Regions from separate parts of the Arsenicicoccus sp. UBA6765 genome, predicted to be linked through region 1. Evidence: riboswitches for the same ligand, from Rfam matches in the RefSeq annotation. Region 1 holds a riboswitch; the other holds the start of a gene.
The links. A riboswitch is a leader RNA that binds a small molecule or an ion and turns the genes downstream of it on or off. The one in region 1 is predicted to bind thiamine pyrophosphate.
Positions count from the first base shown of each region.

Region 2: it holds a riboswitch for thiamine pyrophosphate, as region 1 does, so the genes downstream of both, B4K29_RS12220 (ECF transporter S component) here and thiM (hydroxyethylthiazole kinase) in region 1, are expected to answer to the same signal.

Region 1 covers NZ_DKGR01000033.1:81,294-87,465, reverse strand. The annotation lists gene tenA (thiaminase II) at 1-355, opposite strand, end outside; gene thiD (bifunctional hydroxymethylpyrimidine kinase/phosphomethylpyrimidine kinase) at 359-1,180, opposite strand; gene thiE (thiamine phosphate synthase) at 1,177-1,899, opposite strand; gene thiM (hydroxyethylthiazole kinase) at 1,896-2,720, opposite strand; TPP riboswitch at 2,710-2,808, opposite strand; gene B4K29_RS09455 (hypothetical protein) at 2,958-3,404, shown strand; gene B4K29_RS09450 (exodeoxyribonuclease III) at 3,427-4,221, opposite strand; gene B4K29_RS09445 (SDR family NAD(P)-dependent oxidoreductase) at 4,270-5,046, shown strand; gene pyrE (orotate phosphoribosyltransferase) at 5,084-5,653, shown strand; gene B4K29_RS09435 (LemA family protein) at 5,799-6,172, shown strand, end outside.
Region 2 covers NZ_DKGR01000044.1:31,528-37,699, reverse strand. The annotation lists gene B4K29_RS12225 (ATP-binding cassette domain-containing protein) at 1-1,172, opposite strand, end outside; gene B4K29_RS12220 (ECF transporter S component) at 1,153-1,818, opposite strand; TPP riboswitch at 1,866-1,971, opposite strand; gene B4K29_RS12215 (DUF4235 domain-containing protein) at 2,010-2,324, shown strand; gene B4K29_RS12210 (hypothetical protein) at 2,462-2,974, opposite strand; gene B4K29_RS12205 (FtsX-like permease family protein) at 3,024-5,633, opposite strand; gene B4K29_RS12200 (ABC transporter ATP-binding protein) at 5,630-6,172, opposite strand, start outside.

The sequences.
Region 1 (6,172 bases):
CATACGAGCCCTGGGTGGTCAGCGACGAGAGGTAGGACGTGTAGGCCAGGCAGCTGGGGGAGCGGCGCGCGGCCGCGAGGTCGGCGACGTGCGCGCCGTGCAGCTCCCGCTCGACGACGACCGTGGTGCGGGCCGACTCCGCCCAGAACAGCATCTCGTCGGGGTCGGTGGCCTGCCCCGCGAGGGTCGCGAGCACCCGGCCGTAGTCCGCGAGGTAGAGCGCGTCCTGCGCCATGTAGTAGGTGAAGCGCTCGCGGTCGAGCGTGCCGTCGGCCAGGCCCTGCACGAACGGTAGGGCGTCGATCGCGGACCGGACGTCGGCGGTGCGCGCCCAGGCATCGGTGGTGAAGGTCATCGGTCAGCTCCAGACGTCGTGGAAGTGGTGGACCGGGCCGTGCCCGTGCCCGACCTGCAGCTCGTCGGCGTGCCGCAGCGCCCCGGTGAGCCAGGCCTTGGCGTCGCGGCAGGTCGTCTCCCAGTCGGGGCGCCGGGGCCGCAGGGCCGCCAGGGCGGAGGACAGGGTGCACCCCGTCCCGTGCGTGTGCCGGGTGGCCACCCACTCGGCCGTGATCAGCACCTGGCCACGGGGGTCGGCGAGCACGTCGGTGGCCAGCTCGGTGCCCGTGTGGTGACCGCCCTTGACGTAGGCGCGGCGTGCTCCGGCCGCCACGAGCGCCCGCGCCTGGTCGACCATCTCGTCGACGCTGCCGGCGGGCTCGGTGTCGAGGAGCACCGCGGCCTCGGGCAGGTTGGGGGTGATGATGCTCGCGAGCGGGACGAGCTCGCGCACGGCCGCGACGGCGGACTCGTCGAGCAGCCGGTCGCCGCTGGTCGCCACCATGACGGGGTCGAGCACGATCGGTGTCTCGTCCGTCTCCTCGGCGCGCAGCCGGTGCAGCACCCGGCCGACGGCCGCGGTGACCTCGGCGTCGGCGAGCATGCCGATCTTGACGGCGTCAGGGGTGATGTCGGCGAGCAGCGTCTCCAGCTGGGCGGTGACGAAGTCGGCGGGCACGGCGTGCACCCCGGTCACGCCCTGGGTGGACTGCGCGGTGAGCGCCGTCATGACGCACATGCCGTAGGCGCCGAGCGCGGAGAAGGTCTTGAGGTCGGCCTGGATGCCGGCGCCGCCCGAGGGGTCGCTGCCGGCGATGGAGAGGACTTTGGGCGGGGCGGTCATCGCGCCTCTCCCCGAGGTCGGTCGGGTGCCTGGGCCGTATGCCGCTCCGCCGCCTCGCGCCACCGGGCCAGCAGCGTGGCCGTCGCCTCGCGGGGGTCGGCCGCGGCGCAGACGGCGCTGACGACGGCGGCTCCATCGACGCCGGTGGCCGGGAGCAGGCCGATGCGCGACGCGTCGATGCCGCCGATGGCGACCGTCGGCCAGGGGCTGGCGGCCACGAGCGCCGCGATGCCCTCAGGGCCGGCGGGGGTCGCGGCGTCGGGCTTGGTGGCCTGCTCCCACACCGGTCCCAGGCCGAGGTAGTCGACGGTGCCCTCGGGCAGGGCCCGGGCCGCCTCGACGTGGGCGAGGGTCTGGCAGGAGAGCCCGAGGAGGCGGTCGGGACCGAGGAGCTCGCGCGCCCGCTCGGGGGACAGGTCGCTCTGGCCGATGTGGGCGCCCGCGGCGCCGGCCGCCTCGACGAGGTCGACCCGGTCGTTGATGACGACGGGGACGCCGGTGCCCTCGAGCGCCCGGATCACCGACCGCGTCAGGCGCAGGATCCGCTCGTCGTCGGCCCGGGGGTCGCGCACCTGCACGAGGGTCGCGCCGCCGTCGACGGCGGCGCGGGCGACCCGCGCGACCTGGTCGTCGCCGCCGCACATGGCCGTGTCGGTGACGAGGTAGAGCGTGAGGTCCAGGTCGCGTCCCTCGAGGACGGACCGAAGGGGGCCGGTCACGAGAGCACCAGGCCGGAGGCAAGCTCGTCGGGGGTGACCAGGCTCAGCTCGTCGAGGAGCCCCACCGCGAAGCTGCCGGGTCCCCGAGCAGCGCGGGCGGCGCGCTCGGCGGCCACCGTCAGCAGCGCCGTCGCGCTGGTGGCGGCGAGCAGGGCGTCGTCGCACACGGCCGCGAAGCCCGCCATCAGGGCGCCGAGGGCGCAGCCCACCCCGGTGACCTTGGTCATCACGGGGTCGCCGTTGTGCACCCGGACCAGGCGCTCGCCGTCCGTGAGGTGGTCGACGGCGCCGCTGACCGCGACGACGGTGCTGCGTGAGGTGGCGAGCTCGCGGGCGCGGTCGAGGACCTCCTCGGGCGAGTCGGCGCTGTCGACCCCACGGCCACCGATGCCGCCCAGCAGCCCCGCGATCTCGGAGGCGTTGCCGCGCACGATCGTCGGCGGGTGCAGGTCCATGAGCGAGACCGCGACCTCGGTGCGCCAGGCCAGGCCGCCCGCGGCGACCGGGTCGAGCACCCAGGGCGTGCCGGTGGCCCGCGCGCCCGTGACGGCGGCCCGCATGGCGGCCGTCGTGTCGTCGTACGGCGTCCCGGTGTTGACCAGCACGCCGCCCGCGACCCGGGCGAAGGCCTCCGCCTCGTGGGGGTTGTCCACCATGGCGGGGGCGGCGCCGGCGGCCAGCAGGACGTTGGCCGTCCACTGCGCCACGACGATGTTGGTGAGGCTCTGGACCAGCGGCGTGGTGGCCCTGAGCCGGGCGAGCGCCTCGGCCACCCCGTCGGGGGTGACTGCGGTCACCGGGTCCACGGATGCGTCCGTCATACGACGTCCCTTCGCTAGCACGACCTAGATCAGGTGCGACGGGTGTGATCTCAGCCCGGCCGACGGCCAGGCACCCCGCGTCTCCTCGCACCTTAACGGACGCGGTCGACGTGTGGGCCAGGGGACCCGACGGGCCGTTGTCCACAGGCCCGGCCGTCGACGCGTGGATCCGCGTCGTCGTCCACAGGCCGAGGGCAGGGGGTGGTGCCGGGGTCCGCGGCTCGTGACGATCGCTGCATGGACACCACACCCACCACCGCTGGCATCCCGCTCACGCTCGACGAGATGCTCGAGGGACGTTCGATGCGCGACGTCACCCATCTGCGGCGAGCCATCCAGGCCACGATGCCGCCGCCCGGGCCGCGCGACCACGACGTCGCCGTCCTGATCGGCGACCTCAACGGGCATCTCGTCGCCCCCATGTCCTTCCGGGACCTGCCGTCCCCCTGCGATCCCGCCCACGTGCGAGTGCTCCTCGAGGCGGTCGCCGAGGTGGTGGGTGAGCATGCGACGGTCGCCACCCTGCTCGTGCGGCCCGGGCCGGCGCACGCGATCGCCGCCGATCGCGCGTGGCAGGAGGTCGCCCAAAGGTGCTGGCAGGAGAAAGGGGTGATCGACCTGGGGTGCTTCGTCGTCGGCACCCACGGCGTGGACCTGCTCCCCAGGCTGGAGCTCGTCGCCTGAGGCGCTGCCCGGGGCGATACCCCTAGGCGTCGAGGTCGACGATCACCGGGGCGTGGTCGCTCGCGCCCTTGCCCTTGCGCTCCTCGCGGTCGATGGACGCGCCGGTCACCCGGCTCGCGAGCGCGGGGCTCGCCAGGCAGAAGTCGATGCGCATGCCCTGCTTCTTGGGGAAGCGCAGCTGGGTGTAGTCCCAGTAGGTGTAGGTGCGGGGCTCGGACGTGTAGGGCCGGACCACGTCGGCGAAGCCCGCGGCCACCACGGCCGCGAAGGCCTCGCGCTCCGGGACCGAGACGTGCGTCTTGCCCTCGAAGAAGGCCATGTCCCAGACGTCCTCGTCCTGCGGGGCGACGTTCCAGTCACCCATGAGCGCGACCTGGGCCGCGGGGTCCTCGGCGAGCCAGCGCTCGCCGTCCGCCCTGAGCCGGGCGAGCCAGTCGAGCTTGTAGGCGTAGTGGGGGTGCCCGAGCTCGCGTCCGTTGGGGACGTAGAGCGACCAGACGCGCACCCCGTCGCACGTCGCTCCGAGCGCCCGCGCCTCGGCGACCGACTCCGGCTCGCCGTAGGTCGGCATGTGCTCGAAGCCGACCTGCACGTCGGAGAGCCCGACGCGAGAGGCGATGGCGACGCCGTTCCACTGGTTGAGGCCGTGGTGGGCGACCTCGTAGCCCGCCTGCTCGAACGGCAGCATCGGGAACTGCGCGTCCTTGCACTTGGTCTCCTGCATGGCCAGCACGTCCACGTCGTGGCGCTCGAGGAAGGCGACGACGCGGTCGACGCGGGTCCGGATGCTGTTGACGTTCCAGGTTGCGATGCGCACCTCGCCAACCTACCGGAGGCGCCTGGCCGAGCCTCTACGCTGTCGCTCATGGCAACCGCACTCGTCACCGGCGCGTCCGCCGGCATCGGCCTGGCCTTCGTCCGTGAGCTGGCCTGCCGCGGCCACGACCTCGTCCTGGTCGCCCGCAACCGCGACCGGCTGCAGGAGGTCGCCGACGACCTGCGGGACCTGCACGGCACGAGCTGCGAGATCCTCGTCGCGGACGTCGCCGAGCGCGACCAGCTGCAGCGGGTGGCCGACCGGGTCGCCGACCAGGCACGGCCTGTCGACCTCGTCGTCAACAACGCCGGCTACGGCCTCAAGACCGACTTCCTGCGCACCCCGATCGAGCGGGAGGAGCATCACCTGATGATCCACACCCGCGCGGTGCTCGTCGTGTCGCAGGCCGCGGCGCTGGCGATGCGCGAGCGGGGGCGCGGGGCCGTCGTCAACGTCTCGTCGGTGGCGTCGTTCGTGCAGATGGGGACCTACTCCGCCGCCAAGGCGTGGTGCACGACCTTCACCGAGGGCCTGGCCAACGAGCTGCAGGGCACCGGGGTCACCGCCACGGCGCTGTGCCCGGGCTTCACGCACACGGAGTTCCACCAGCGGGCCTCGATGAACATGTCCCACCTGCCCGACGCCGCGTGGCTCGACGCCGACCGGCTCGTGCAGGACTGCCTGGACGACGTCGCCCGCGGTCGTGCGCTGAGCGTGCCCGGCGGGGTCTACAAGGCCGTCGTGGGAATCGTCCAGGTGGCGCCGCGGGGGATCGTCCGCCGGGTCAGTGGGCGCCTGGCCTCGGGTCGCCGCACCGCCCGCTGAGCCCGCCCCCGCCGCGCCGCAACTAGGCTGGGGCCTCATGAACACCGCGCCCACGAACCCCGCCGACGCCCGCGCCCGCCTGCTCGAGATCATCAAGGACAAGGCGATCGTCCACGGTCGCGTCACGCTGTCCTCCGGCAAGGAGGCCGACTACTACGTCGACCTGCGGCGCATCACCCTCGACGGCGAGGCGGCGCCCCTGGTCGGCATCGTGATGCGCGACCTCACCAAGGACCTCGCGTATGACGCCGTGGGCGGCCTCACGCTCGGCGCCGACCCCGTCGCCACGTCGATGCTGCACGCGTCCGCCGCCGCAGGCGAGAGGCTCGACGCGTTCGTCGTCCGCAAGGCCGGCAAGGCGCACGGCCTGCAGCAGCGCATCGAGGGTCCGTCGATCCGCGGTCGTCGCGTGCTGGTCGTCGAGGACACCACGACCACGGGCGGCTCGCCGCTCGACGCCGTCGCCGCCGCCCGCGAGGACGGGGCAGAGGTGGTGGCCGTGGCCACCATCGCCGACCGCGCGACCGGCGCCGGCGAGCGCATCCAGGACGAGGCCGGCGTGCCCTACCTCCACGTCTACTCCCTGGAGGAGCTCGGCCTCGCCTGAGCGTCAGCCACCTGACCGTCGGGGCGGTCCCGGCCGCCGGGTGCCGCAGGGAACGCCGGAGGGCGGCGGCTCGTCATACGGTCAACCGCCGTGATCGGCCGACTAGGCTGATCACGACCTCAGTCCCGCTCTGGAGGGAGCCGACGTGACACCCGTCCTCATCACGCTGATCGTCCTGCTCGTCATCATCGCCCTGATCGTCATGTGGCTCGTCGGCATGCACAACAGCCTCATCGGGCTGCGCAACCGCACGCAGGAGTCCTGGCGCCAGATTGACGTCGAGCTCAAGCGGCGGCACGACCTGATCCCCAACCTCGTCGAGACCGTCAAGGGCTTCGCGACTCACGAGCGCGGCACGCTCGACGACGTGATGCGCGCGCGGTCCGCCGCCGTCAGCGCCGGCGGGAGCCCCGCCGAGACCGCCGCCGCGGAGCAGCAGCTCACCGGCGCCGTCGGCCGTCTGATGGCCGTCGCCGAGGCCTACCCGCAGCTCCAGGCCAACTCGAACTTCCTGGCCCT
Region 2 (6,172 bases), on a different contig from region 1:
ATCACCTCGTCGACGACGGTCCGGGCGGTGATCGGCAGCTCGGGTCGTTGGGGCACCCACCCGACCGCTGCGGCGAGCTCCGCAGCCCGCCAGCCATGCGGCGCCTCGCGGTCGCCGGCCCCCAGCCGCACCGTGCCGGACGTCGGCTCGAGCAGCCCGGCGGCGCAGGCCACCAGCGTGGACTTGCCGGCGCCCGAGTGACCGGTGACGGCCACCGCCTCCCCCGGCGAGGCCTCCAGAGCCACGTCCCGCAGCACGAGCTGCGGCGGGTGCACCGCCTGCCAGGAGGCCAGCCCCGGCTGCACCTGGCGCAGCACCGCGTCGATCGACGCCGTCACCCCGCCCGGCCGGACCGGCGTCACCAGCCCGGTCGCCACCTCCATCGACGCCGGCGGCGGCGCCCCCGGCACCCACAGGCCCAGCTCCGCCAGCCGCTCCCCCTCGGCGGCCAGCGTCGACGTCATCGGGCCGTCCGCCACCACCCGACCGCCGTCGCCCAGCACGACGAGCCGGTCGCAGACGTCCACCCAGTGCGCGAGCTGGTGCTCGACGACCACCAGGGTGGCCCCCACCTCGGCGACGGCCAGGGCCACCGCCGACCGGACCGCCTCCGCGGCCTCGGGGTCGAGCATCGAGCACGGCTCGTCGAGCAGCACGAGGCCCGGGTCGAGGGCGAGCACGCCCGCGAGCGCGAGACGCTGGGTCTCGCCGCCGGACAGGGCGCGCGTCTCGCGGTCCACGGCATACGGGAAGGACACGGAGTCCAGCGCCGCCCGCACCCGCTCCCACAGCGGCCCGCGTGGCACGCCGGCGTTCTCGGGGCCGAAGGCCACGTCGCGCCCCACGGTCCGCGCGACCACCGCGTCGTCGGGATCCTGCAGGAGCAGGCCCACCTGCCGCGACACCCGCACCTGCCCCGTCTGGTCACCGCCACCCGTGTCGGCGAGCACGCCGGCCAGCGCCCGGAGCAGGGTCGACTTGCCGGACCCGCTGGCGCCCGCGAGCAGCACCCGCTCCCCCGGCGCCACGCGCAGCGACACCGCGTCGAGGACCGGGCGGGCGGCGCCATACGGGAGCCAGGTGAGGTCGTCGACCTCGACGAGAGCCCCCCTCGGACCCTCGTCGAGGTCGAGACCACGCTCGAGGGAGGCGTCAGCGGCCGTGGGACTCACGCGCCTCGCGGCCCGCCGGGAAGGCGTCGACCACGCCGGCCCGGGCCAGCGCGCGCACCAGCGCGGCGCCCCCGAGCCCGGCGATCAGCGCGCACGAGACCATGCCGAAGCCGAGGTAGACGAGCTTGTGGATCCAGGCGAGCTGCGGGACGTACTGCCACCACTCGTAGAGGCAGATCTCCAGGACGGCACCGAGCACGCCGCCCAGCACCGCGGCCACCATGTCGAACCGCCGCCAGCGCCACAGCCACATCGCCAGCTCCACCCCGAGCGCCTGCAGCAGCCCGGACAGCATCACGAGCCAGCCCCACTTGCTGCCGAGCAGCGTCTCCACGCTCGCGGCGATCAGCTCGACGTAGAGGGCCGCGCCGGGACGCCGGATCAGCAGCGCGCCGGCCACGGCGGGGAGCACCCACACGCCGAGCGCGAGCGAGCCGATCGGGGCATAGCCGACGGCGGCCGCCTCGACGACGTGGTAGAGGGTGCTGTCCCACCCCCAGAAGGCGACGCCCAGCGCGACGGCGAGGACGGCGCCGAGGACGAGGTCGATGCCTCGCCATGACATGAGGGCCCCCGTGGCGAGCGCGGACGGTCGTGCGTGCTGGCCCGGCCGCGCGGTGGCGGCGGAGCCGGTGGTGTTCGGCATACGAGATCTCCTGGTCGGTCACCAAGAGGGAAGGTGACCCCTCGGGTCGCCTCGAGAATCCGACTCCCTAGCGCCGGTGCTAACCGGATCAGGTGCGGAGGGTCTGCGGTCGCCCGCACTCTCAGCGCGATCTGCGCTCCCCTGTCGTGTGAAACGTGACGCTACCGCGAAGATCGTGTGAGACTCAACGCATGGGACCTAACGTGTGGAAGCTCATTGGCACCGGCGCCGCCATGCTGGCCGGCATGGTGGCCAACAAGATCGTCAACTCGGGCTGGCAGAAGGCCACGGGCAAGGAGGCCCCCTCCGACCCCACCAACCCCGACGTGGACTGGAAGGAAGCGCTGGCCTTCGCGGCGTTCTCCGGTCTCGTGATCGGCATCGCGCGCCTGGTGGCGCAGCGTCAGGCGGCCAAGGGGTTCGTCTCCGCGGTCAAGCGCCAGAGCAACGACATCGGTGACGTCGACCTGCAGGCGCAGATCGACGCCCGCACCAACAAGGCCTGATCACCCCGTCCGTCACGCGAGTCGCCCCGACCGGTCCATCGGTCGGGGCGACTCGCTGCTGCTGGGCGGTATGACGGGCCTGGGGGTCTGCGGGCCTGGGTGCGTGGCGGCCTCGGGCCTGGGGTACGTGGCGGCGATCAGGCGGGGGTGCGCAGGGCCGCCAGCCGCCGGTCGAGCTGGTCCAGCCGCAGCGCCACCCGCAGCCGGCGCCGGGTCGGGTCGGGCTCGAGCGCCACGTCGTCGCCGTCGCGCAGCACCTCGGGCAGCTCGACGAGCAGGAGCCGGGACAGGCCCGCCAGCCGCTCGGGGTCGGTGACCAGCCTCGGGTCGTCGAGCACGCCGCGCGCCCGCGCCAGCACCCGGTCGAGCCAGGTCTCGACGTCCCAGCCGAGCGCTCCCCGGCGGTCGTCGAGCCAGTCGCCGACCGCCCCGACCTGGCGGCGCAGGTGCCACAGGTGGTCGGGCTCGTCGGTCGGGACGTGGTCGGCCGGCAGGGCGAGTCCGCCGAGGTAGCCCGCGATCCCGAGGCCCGCGCGTAGCGGCGCCGGCAGCGGGAGGGCGGCGAGCAGCGTGCCGGCACCGACCGTCAGCGCGCGCACGTGGCGCGGTGACGTGGCCGCGGCGTAGACCTCGCGCTCGACCCGACCCATCTCGTCCCTCCTTCCTGCCAGCCTAGGCCCGGGGCCTGGGAGCCGCGTGTCAGTCGGTGGCCAGCGCCGCGGACGGGCTCACCCGCGCGGCCCGACGAGCCGGTATGACGGACGCCAGCCACCCCGCGGCGAGCGCCACTGCGGCGACGAGCCCCAGCCGCGCCCAAGGGATCTCGGTGGTGATGGTCATCTCGCTGCCGAAGAGCGCGTAGGCCCCGCCGAGGCCGTAGGCCACCCCCAGCGCGAGCCCCACGATCGTGCCCACGCCCGCCAGCGTCAGCGCCTCGAGCCCGAGCGTGCTGCGCAGCTGGCGGCGCGTGAGGCCGAGGGCGCGCAGCAGGCCGGACTCCTGGGTGCGCTCGAGCACCGAGAGGCCGAGGGTGTTGCCGATGCCGACCAGCGCGACCAGCACGGCGATGCCGAGCAGGCCGGTGACGACGAGCAGGACGACGTCCATGATCCGCTCCATCTCGGCGCGCTGGGTGGCGACCCCCTGGACCTGGGCGCCCTGGATGGCGACGGCGTCCTGGGCGAGCTGCTCCGACGCGGTGGCCGCGTCCTTGACCTCGGCGAACCTGATCCACGCGGACCCCTTGGCCTGGGGGTCGAGGCGCCGCACGGTGGCCGCCGTGACGACCGGTGCGTCCGCATGGTCCGCGCTGACGTCGGCGCGCAGGTCGAGCCGCGTCGCGCCGTGGGCGAGGGTCACGGTGTCGCCGGTCCGCAGGCCGGAGCTCGCCGGCAGGAGCACGGTGTGGTCGTCGAGCCCGGCAAAGAGCTGCGGCCGGCGCGAGACCTGCACCGCCGCGTCGTCGGCGCCGGTGACGGTGGTCTGCCCGCCGCTCGATCCGCCGGCCTGACCGTCGCTCTGCCCACCGCTCTGGCCGACGTGCACCGGCCGTCCGCCGTGGGTCAGCGTGGCCGGGGCGTCGACGACGAGGGTGGCCGCACCGACGACGCTGCTGCGCCGCAGGGTGTCGAGGTCACGCTGCGCCAGGCCCTGCGGCGCCTGCACGAGGGCGTCCACGGGGGTCTGCTTGTCGAGCGCGTCGGTGGCCGAGCGCACCCCTGTCGCCGAGCCCACGCTCATCATCGTGATCAGCGTGACCCCGACGAGCAGGGCGCTCGCGGTGGCCGCGGCCCGAGCGGGGTTGCGGCCGGCGTTGTCGACGGCGAGCGACCCGGGGACGCCGCCGAGGCGGGCGGGCAGCGCACCGACGGCGCGGGCGAGGCCGGGCACCACCACGGGGGCGACCATGAGCACGCCGAGGAAGGACAGGAGTCCACCGGGGATGCCCGTCACGAGCTGGTGCTGGAGGGCGCCGTGCACGAGCAGCCCGAACCCACCTGCCGCGAGGACCGATCCGACCCCGACGCGCAGGGCGCGGACGCGCCGCACCCGCGTCGCGGTCTCGGGGCGCAGGGCCGCGAGCGGCTTGACGCGCGTCGCCGCGCGGGCCGGGGCGAGGCTCGCCACGAGGGTGACCAGGATGCCCGTCGCGAGGGGAGCCAGGACCGCGAGCGGGGTGACGACCAGGCTGCCGAGGTCCATGTCGGTGCCGTGCGAGAGCTGCACGAGCGTCGCCGCCAGACCCGCGCCGAGCGCCAGCCCCGCGACGGAGCCGAGGACGCCGACGAGCAGCGCCTCGGCCACGACGGACCCGCGCACCTGCCGCCGCTCGGCGCCGATGCAGCGCAGGAGCGCGAGCTGACGGGTGCGCTGGGCGACGAGGATCGCAAAGGTGTTGGCGATGACCAGCGCCGAGACGAACACGGCGATGAGCGCGAAGACGAGCAGCATCGCGGTGAGCTGCGTGACGCCCTGGACCATCTGGGTCACGCGGTGGTCCTTCTCCTGCTGGCCGGTGCGGACCGTGAGGCCCCTGGCTGCGGGGAGACCGGCGACGGAGGCGCGCAGCTGCTCGTCGTCCACGGCCGCGCCGCCCGGAGCCTGCGTCAGGTCGAGCTCCCGATAGCCCGTGGTGCCCGTCCAGGCCCAGATGTCCTGGTCCTGGGCGAAGGCCACCGGCATCCCCTGGCCCTGCACGACGTCACGCCCCGGCTTGACGATGCCGACGACCGTGGCCTCGGCCGGACGGGCCTCCTGCGGCCGCTGCTCGGTGCCGGTGCCAGGGCTGGTGCCGGTGCCGCGCTGCAGCAGGCGGGTCGTGCTGCCCACGGCGAGCTTGCGCGCCGAGGCGACCCAGTCCACGACGGCGATCTCGCCGCGGCGGGCGGGCAGGCGTCCGGCCGTGAGCGTCGTCGTCCCGGACAGCTGCGGCACTGACCGCAGCACGAGGGAGGCCTCGTGACCCCCGAGGTCCTGCTGGACGGCCCCGCCGACCACCGTGCGCACGGAGGCACCCGGGTAGGCGCGCGTCACCTGCGCGGCGAGCCCGGGGGGTATGACGGCCGGGCCGCCGCGAGGCGCGCCCCCCACGCCCGAGGACCCGTCCGGCGTGGTGACGACCACGCTCGCTCGGCCCACCGAGCCGGCGGCGTCGCGCGCCAGGGACTCGCGGAAGGTGTCGCCCACCATGAACGTGGCCGCGACGAAGGCGATGCCCATCGTGATGGCGACCAGGACGCTGACGAAGCGCCGGGCCTGACCGTGGATCATGCTGGCCGCCAGGGAGATCGAGGTGCGCACGGCGATCACGCCCCCAGCCCGCGCAGGGCGGCCAGCACGTCGTCGGCGGTGGGGTGCCGCAGCTCCCCCGCCATGCGACCGTCCGCGAGGAGCAGCACGCGGTCGGCATACGTCGCGGCCCCGGGGTCGTGGGTCACCATCACGACGGTCTGGCCCAGCTCACGCACGCAGCGCCGAAGGAAGTCCAGCAGCTCGTGCCCGGTCACGCTGTCGAGGGCGCCCGTCGGCTCGTCGGCAAAGATCACGCGCGGCCGCATGACGAGGGCGCGGGCCACCGCCACGCGCTGCTGCTGCCCGCCGGAGAGCTCGGTCGGCTTGTGCCCCAGACGATCTGTCAGGCCCAGCACCCGCACCACATGCTCGAACCATTCGCGGTCGGGGGTGCGGCCCGCGAGGCGCAGGGGCAGGGTGATGTTGGCCTCGGCGGTCAGCGTCGGGAGCAGGTTGAAGGCCTGGAAGACGAACCCCACCTGCTCGCGCCGCAGCAGCGTCAGCCGCGTGTCGTCCAGCGTGGTGAGGTCGGTGTCGCCGACCCAGACCTGCCCGCT